Regions from separate parts of the Guptibacillus hwajinpoensis genome, predicted to be linked through region 2. Evidence: a T-box and tRNA genes for the amino acid it is inferred to sense, from the RefSeq annotation. Region 2 holds a T-box; the other holds one or more tRNA genes.

Region 1 (3,382 bases), 1.0 Mb from region 2:
GGAAACGATGATGATGGACCTTGAAGAAGTAAACTTAAGCGTTTATCCAGCGGTCACAGAATGGCGTTCCGTCTTTAAGAAGTTCGGAACTGATCCTGCTCACTACCGCCCATCATCAGAGGCTTTATTACGTCGATTAAAAAAAGGTGAAGTGTTGCCTCCCATCCATTCTGCTGCTGATATTAACAACCTTCTATCTCTTCAGTATAAAATTCCAATCGGTATATATGATCTGGATGAGATAGAAGGCAGTATTACCATTAAAGTAGGTAATGAATCAACTTCCTATGAGGGATTGAACGGGCGCAATATGATATTTACCAACAAGCTACTTTCCGCGGATGCTCGAGGTCCGTTCGGCAGTCCGATTGTCGATTCGAAACGAACGGCTGTAACTGAAACGACAAAAAATGCTATTCAGATTTTCTATATTCAACCTTCTCTCCCAGTCAACGAAGCTCAGAAACTAATCAAGTCTTCTGCAGAAATGTTCAATCAGATTCATGGAGGTCAATACAACTACGATGTTTCCACAAAAATAAATGCATAATAAAAAACGCAACGCTTCGTTAATCATAACGAAACACTGCGTTGGGTAAATGGTGATAATTCGAGGAATTTCTACATCCCTCGCTGATGTAGATAGAATAACACATAATCCTCTTAACAAACAATAGATATTTATAAATTCTTCATAACTTGCTTACATTTTATTAATATCATACTGATCAATAAATTGATTCCATGATTGACCTTTCCACAAACCCCACTCTATAATCAAGGAGACAAGTAGAAAGGAGTATACTTATGGAACCATTCTCTACACCATTTTTTGAAGAGAACTTTCGTCAGTACATACAGAAGAATAGAGACGTTTTCTCCAAACTTGAAGCCATGAACAGCTATTACCGATCTGTTGTCTCTTCGATGATATATGACAACTTAAATAAGAACTCTGAGATTGTTCGCCGCATACGAAATTTAGATGCTGCCTATAAAGCAATCAAACAAGAAAATACAGACGCTTAAGAAGAATGCTCTCTTGTAAAAAGAGAGCATTTCTCGTTATTTTACATCGATATCGCAGGAATCAGCCGAGCATGCTTCTGCATCTCCACCAACAACATCAAGGTTCTTGCTTTCTCCCCCATGCCTTTACTAGTGCCTGTTCAAACACTTCCGAGGGTTGTGCACCTGATACCGCGTACTTTTCATCAAATACAAAGAATGGAACGCCTTGAATGCCAAGTTGACTACCCATCGATTCATCCTAACGTACTTCTTTTTTAAACTCTTCTGTACTTAGCATTCGTTTGATATCTAGAGCCTCAAGACTCAAGACCAAGCTCTTCACCAAGTGCTGCAAGTGTTTCATAATCACCTATGTTTCTCGATTCTGTGAAAAAGGCATAGAAAAGTCGTTCCGACATCTCATTCATTATGTCTGATTGGAGAAGTCTATTAAAGAGAAAATGTAAGTGGAAAGCAAAACAAATAAAAAAAGACCTCAACGAGAACGTTGAAGTCTTGATATGATGTATGTAATGGTACCGGTGGTCGGGTTCGAACCGACACTCCTCTCGGAACACGATTTTGAGTCGTGCGCGTCTGCCAATTCCGCCACACCGGCAAAGTACCATATTCAATTCAGGCAGAAAAATTAGTGGTGCCGGAGGCCGGGCTCGAACCGGCACGGAGGTACACCCTCCGCAGGATTTTAAGTCCTGTGCGTCTGCCAATTCCGCCACTCCGGCAGGACTTTTAAAAAAAATATTATATTTGGAGGCGGCACCCGGATTTGAACCGGGGCGTAAGGGTTTTGCAGACCCGTGCCTTACCACTTGGCTATGCCGCCTTAAAATATGGAGCGGAAGACGGGATTCGAACCCGCGACCCCCACCTTGGCAAGGTGATGTTCTACCACTGAACTACTTCCGCAACAAAATGGCTGGGCTAGCTGGATTCGAACCAGCGCATGACGGAATCAAAATCCGTTGCCTTACCGCTTGGCTATAGCCCAAAAATGGGGCGGCTGATGGGAATTGAACCCACGAATGCCGGAATCACAATCCGGTGCGTTAACCACTTCGCCACAACCGCCACAAAATCTGATTTTAGTTAAATTGGCAGGGGTAGTAGGACTCGAACCCACACCGGAGGTTTTGGAGACCTCTGTTCTACCTTTAAACTATACCCCTATCAAAATGGTGGAGGGGGACGGATTCGAACCGCCGAACCCTGAGGGAGCGGATTTACAGTCCGCCGCGTTTAGCCACTTCGCTACCCCTCCAAATTGACAATTACCATTGTAATACACATCGTATGATAGCGCAATGGAAATTGATCCCTTTCCGAAAAAATGGTGCCGGCCAGAGGACTTGAACCCCCAACCTACTGATTACAAGTCAGTTGCTCTACCAATTGAGCTAGACCGGCAACATGGTGGCTCCGGACGGAATCGAACCGCCGACACGAGGATTTTCAGTCCTCTGCTCTACCGACTGAGCTACAGAGCCATGTTTATGATTAATAAATTCATCATAGAAAATTATTCGATGTAAATGAATTTTATTGGTTGCGGGGGCAGGATTTGAACCTGCGACCTTTGGGTTATGAGCCCAACGAGCTACCGAACTGCTCCACCCCGCGACAATATGAATGATTTCATGCTGTACCTGCTTCAATATGCAGTGTACTGTTTCTTACTCTACAAGGTTATGCTACGATGTGTATCCGACGAAACAACTCGATGTTGTTTCATTGATGTATCGCTCGTTGCTCCACCCCGCGACAATTTATGAAAATGAAAATGGCGGTCCCGACGGGAATCGAACCCGCGATCTCCTGCGTGACAGGCAGGCATGTTAACCGCTACACCACGGGACCTTAGAAAATGGTGGAGGATGACGGGCTCGAACCGCCGACCCTCTGCTTGTAAGGCAGATGCTCTCCCAGCTGAGCTAATCCTCCACAGAGTAAATATTATATGTGAATAAAATTGGTGACCCGTACGGGATTCGAACCCGTGATACCGCCGTGAAAGGGCGGTGTCTTAACCGCTTGACCAACGGGCCAGTTCTATTATGTAGGGTGGTGGCGGAGAGCGAGGGATTCGAACCCTCGAGACGGCTTTGACCGCCTACACGATTTCCAATCGTGCTCCTTCGGCCACTCGGACAGCTCTCCATGGCTCCACAGGTAGGATTCGAACCTACGACCGATCGGTTAACAGCCGATAGCTCTACCACTGAGCTACTGTGGAATAATTTTAGCCTGGCAACGTCCTACTCTTGCAGGGGGAGATCCCCCAACTACCATCGGCGCTGAAGAGCTTAACTTCCGTGTTCGGCATGGGAACGGGTGTGACCTCTTCGCCATCATT
Region 2 (3,382 bases):
TGGTTGCTGATGTGGAAGCGACTGTTTATCCGTTTGAAGAAGATCAGCCAGTGAAGGAGCACCATATTCTTTCTCCTGGGCCTGAAATCATGATGGGTTTAACGAGAAAGGAGAGACAGTTAAAGCAACTGCTGTTTATGGCTCTTGATCAGCTTTATTCCAGCGGTAATTCAGCGGAAATCAGATACTGGTTTACGGAGTGTCAGCCGAAGAAATATATTCAAATTCAATGTATGGAAATGGACGAGGCATGGGAAGGGCTTTACAGGGAAGTAAAGGCTGGCTGGTCGAGGAAACATGAACAAATCTGTGAACGAATTATTAAAGGTCAACCATATTTCGAGAAAATATGGGAACTGGAAAAAGGGACACACGTTAATTAGATAACAAAGAAGGCTGCCTTGGCAGCCTTCTTTGTTATCTTTTTTTTCTTTCAAGTCCCATTGCACGTTCTGCTTTTGCAAGCATTTTTGAAGCTTTACGGTTAGCTTTCTCAGCACCCAGATCAAGAATGTCATCCAACTCTGAGGAAGAAATAAGTTCGTTGTAGCGATCCTGAATTGGTTTTAGTGTTTCGGCAATTACTTCACCGAGCTCCATTTTGAAATCTCCGTAACCTCTGCCTTCATATAAGGCTTCAATTTCTTCAACAGATTTCCCTGAACAGAGTGAGTAAATCGTTAACAGATTTGAAAGAGCTGGTTTGTTTTCTTTATCGAAACGAACAACGCCTTCAGAATCTGTAACAGCGCGCTTCACCTTTTTAATAATTGTGTCTGGTTCATCAAGCATTGAAATGAATGAATTCTTATTAGGATCCGATTTACTCATTTTTTTCGATGGGTCCTGAAGTGACATAATGCGTGCACCGACTTTAGGAATGCTAGGTTCTGGCATTACGAAAATGGTGGTAAACTTACGGTTGAAACGTTCGGCAAGGTTGCGTGTCAGTTCAATATGCTGTTTTTGATCATCTCCAACTGGAACTATTTCCGTACCATAAAGCAGAATGTCAGCAGCCATTAATGGAGGGTAAGTGAGAAGCCCTGCACTTACGGCTTCCTTTCCTGTTGATTTATCCTTAAATTGTGTCATCCGTTCTAGTTCTCCAATATACGAAACACACTGTAACATCCAACCTAACTGGGCATGTGCCGGAACCTCTGATTGGATAAAGAGAGTGGACTTTTCAGGATCAATTCCTGAAGCTAGGTAAAGTGCTGCAAGGCTTTTAGAATTTTGTTTTAGTGCCTTTTTCTCCTGTGGTACGGTAATCGCATGCTGATTAACAACACAGAAATAACATTCATTGTCATCTTGTAGGTCTGTAAAATGCTTCATTGCACCTAAATAATTTCCTATTGTTAATGAACCGCTGGGCTGAATACCTGAAAAAATTACGCTCATGTGTGTTTCCCCTTTCAAATTAAATACGATAGAACACAAAAATGGTCCATTCATCCCAATGCTAGGGACGAATGGACCGTGGTGCCACCCTGCTTATCCAGTAAGACCGGATCACTTATGGTTTCATGACGAAACCTGTAGTGATAACGTGATTGCTCACGCCTCTGCCTACTGACTGGTTCAGCAAAGGGGCTCAGAAGTCCATTCCAACATGTGTGATACCTGTTTACACCCCCCACAGGCTCTCTAGTAATCACAGCAAATTGTACTACTCTTCTTCATAGCCGTTCTGTATTCTATTAACATTCAGTATATCTTATTTTACGCCATGGGTGCAAGAACTCAGGTGGCAATCACAATGGCAATGATGACAGTGATAATTATCCAGAATCCTCCAGCAATAAGAAGGGGATACGTAATCGGATTGTTGTAATTAAGCTGGTAGCCTAATTCAGTTTTATCTTCCTCTATCATTTGATGCTTTGTATTGCTTCTAAAGTATCGCTTAAAGGAATATACAATGCCATCGAAGAAGCCCGTTTGAACAACATGGAGAGAAGCTCCCATCAGAAGCATTCCAAGCGAAATCATAAAGAGTAGGTCTGACACCGATCGCATCCCTAGAGCTTCATCCGATGTGATCGTAATAATAATTGAGATAACAAGTGATAGGATGATAAGTACTCCTGACTTAACTGTAAGTGATTTCATATAGACCCCCATTTTCTTTATCTTTCTAAGTATAAAAAAAGAATGCCCTTAGAACAATAGAAAAACGTAGTTAATCATTTGTAAAGTAGATTCACATTGCTTTACATTTCTGAATCTTTTGTAATATGCATAGGGTATTCAATAAATTTAACTACATACTTTCAGGTAAGGGGACTAGATAGCTTTTCATACATTACAGTGTAAAAACCAAAATTTACCCATAATGCAGAGAAATAATACTGGGACTTTAGATCTATTTTCTGTTATCCAAACGTAATCCTGGCGCGGTTTTTGTAAAATTGCGTAAAAAAATCGTATGCAAAATAGTTAGAAAACTTGTATAATATGAGTTGTGAGACAAATGCGTCAATTTAATTGTTAGAGAATTTGATGAATTTCTCTCACACGAACATTTAGCTTTATAGCTACATATTTTAAGGGAGGTCACAAAGCATGAAGAAATCAAGATGGACACTAGTCCTATCTCTTGTGCTTGTATTGAGCGTATTCCTGTCGGCTTGCGGCGGCGGCTCAAACAACGGGGGGAACAATGGTGGCGGAGAGGGCGACGGAGACTCTGCTTCAGAACAAGTAATGAATTTATACGCTACTGCCGAGATTCCATCAATGGATACTACGCAGGCGACTGATTCTACATCATTTAACGCTATGAACCAGGTTTTCGAAGGTCTTTATCGCCTTGATGAAAACAATGAACCAACATTAGGCGTGGCTGCTGAAGAGCCTAAAGAAGAAGAAAAAGATGGTGAAACTGTTTATACATTCACAATCCGCGACGACGCTAAATGGTCTGACGGTTCTAATGTAACAGCAGAAGATTTCATCTATGCATGGCATAAAGCGCTAAACCCAGAAACTCTTTCTCCATATGCTTCTATGTTTGGTACTGCAGGTATCAAAAATGGAAGCGCAATCATTACTGAAGGAGATCCTCTTTACGGTAAAGTAGAAGAACTTGGCGCAAAAGCAATTGACGAGAAGACACTAGAAATCACTGTTGAAAATAAAGTGCCTTACTTTAAATCATTGCTAACTTTCGCTACATTCTATCCACAACCGAAAGCATTTGCTGAAGAGAAAGGCGAAGAATTCGCACTTGAAGCGGATACTATGCTTTACAACGGACCATTCGTATTCTCTGAATGGAACCATGGTGAAGGCTGGAATTACAAAAAGAATCCTGAATACTGGGATGCTGATGTTGTAAACCTTGAAGAAATCACAGTTAAAATTGTTAAAGATA

Evidence for each region. A T-box is a leader RNA that pairs with one kind of tRNA and senses whether it is charged. The one in region 2 lies ahead of trpS (tryptophan--tRNA ligase), so its partner is inferred to be a tRNA-Trp.
Region 1: it has a tRNA-Trp gene. The T-box ahead of trpS (tryptophan--tRNA ligase) is inferred to sense a tRNA for this amino acid. The anticodon was not compared.

The regions. Positions count from the first base shown of each region.
Region 1 covers NZ_CP156674.1:1,735,729-1,739,110, forward strand. The annotation lists gene ABFG93_RS08920 (B3/B4 domain-containing protein) at 1-550, shown strand, start outside; gene yvfG (protein YvfG) at 808-1,029, shown strand; gene ABFG93_RS08930 (DsbA family oxidoreductase) at 1,127-1,261, opposite strand; tRNA gene ABFG93_RS08935 (tRNA-Leu) at 1,546-1,630, opposite strand; tRNA gene ABFG93_RS08940 (tRNA-Leu) at 1,665-1,754, opposite strand; tRNA gene ABFG93_RS08945 (tRNA-Cys) at 1,781-1,855, opposite strand; tRNA gene ABFG93_RS08950 (tRNA-Gly) at 1,864-1,938, opposite strand; tRNA gene ABFG93_RS08955 (tRNA-Gln) at 1,946-2,020, opposite strand; tRNA gene ABFG93_RS08960 (tRNA-His) at 2,025-2,100, opposite strand; tRNA gene ABFG93_RS08965 (tRNA-Trp) at 2,125-2,198, opposite strand; tRNA gene ABFG93_RS08970 (tRNA-Tyr) at 2,206-2,290, opposite strand; tRNA gene ABFG93_RS08975 (tRNA-Thr) at 2,361-2,436, opposite strand; tRNA gene ABFG93_RS08980 (tRNA-Phe) at 2,441-2,516, opposite strand; tRNA gene ABFG93_RS08985 (tRNA-Met) at 2,573-2,649, opposite strand; tRNA gene ABFG93_RS08990 (tRNA-Asp) at 2,811-2,886, opposite strand; tRNA gene ABFG93_RS08995 (tRNA-Val) at 2,895-2,970, opposite strand; tRNA gene ABFG93_RS09000 (tRNA-Glu) at 3,000-3,074, opposite strand; tRNA gene ABFG93_RS09005 (tRNA-Ser) at 3,095-3,186, opposite strand; tRNA gene ABFG93_RS09010 (tRNA-Asn) at 3,188-3,262, opposite strand; rRNA gene rrf (5S ribosomal RNA) at 3,272-3,382, opposite strand, start outside.
Region 2 covers NZ_CP156674.1:727,141-730,522, reverse strand. The annotation lists gene ABFG93_RS03710 (YjbA family protein) at 1-383, shown strand, start outside; gene trpS (tryptophan--tRNA ligase) at 418-1,407, opposite strand; T-box leader at 1,468-1,698, opposite strand; gene ABFG93_RS03700 (DUF3899 domain-containing protein) at 1,750-2,118, opposite strand; gene ABFG93_RS03695 (peptide ABC transporter substrate-binding protein) at 2,572-3,382, shown strand, end outside.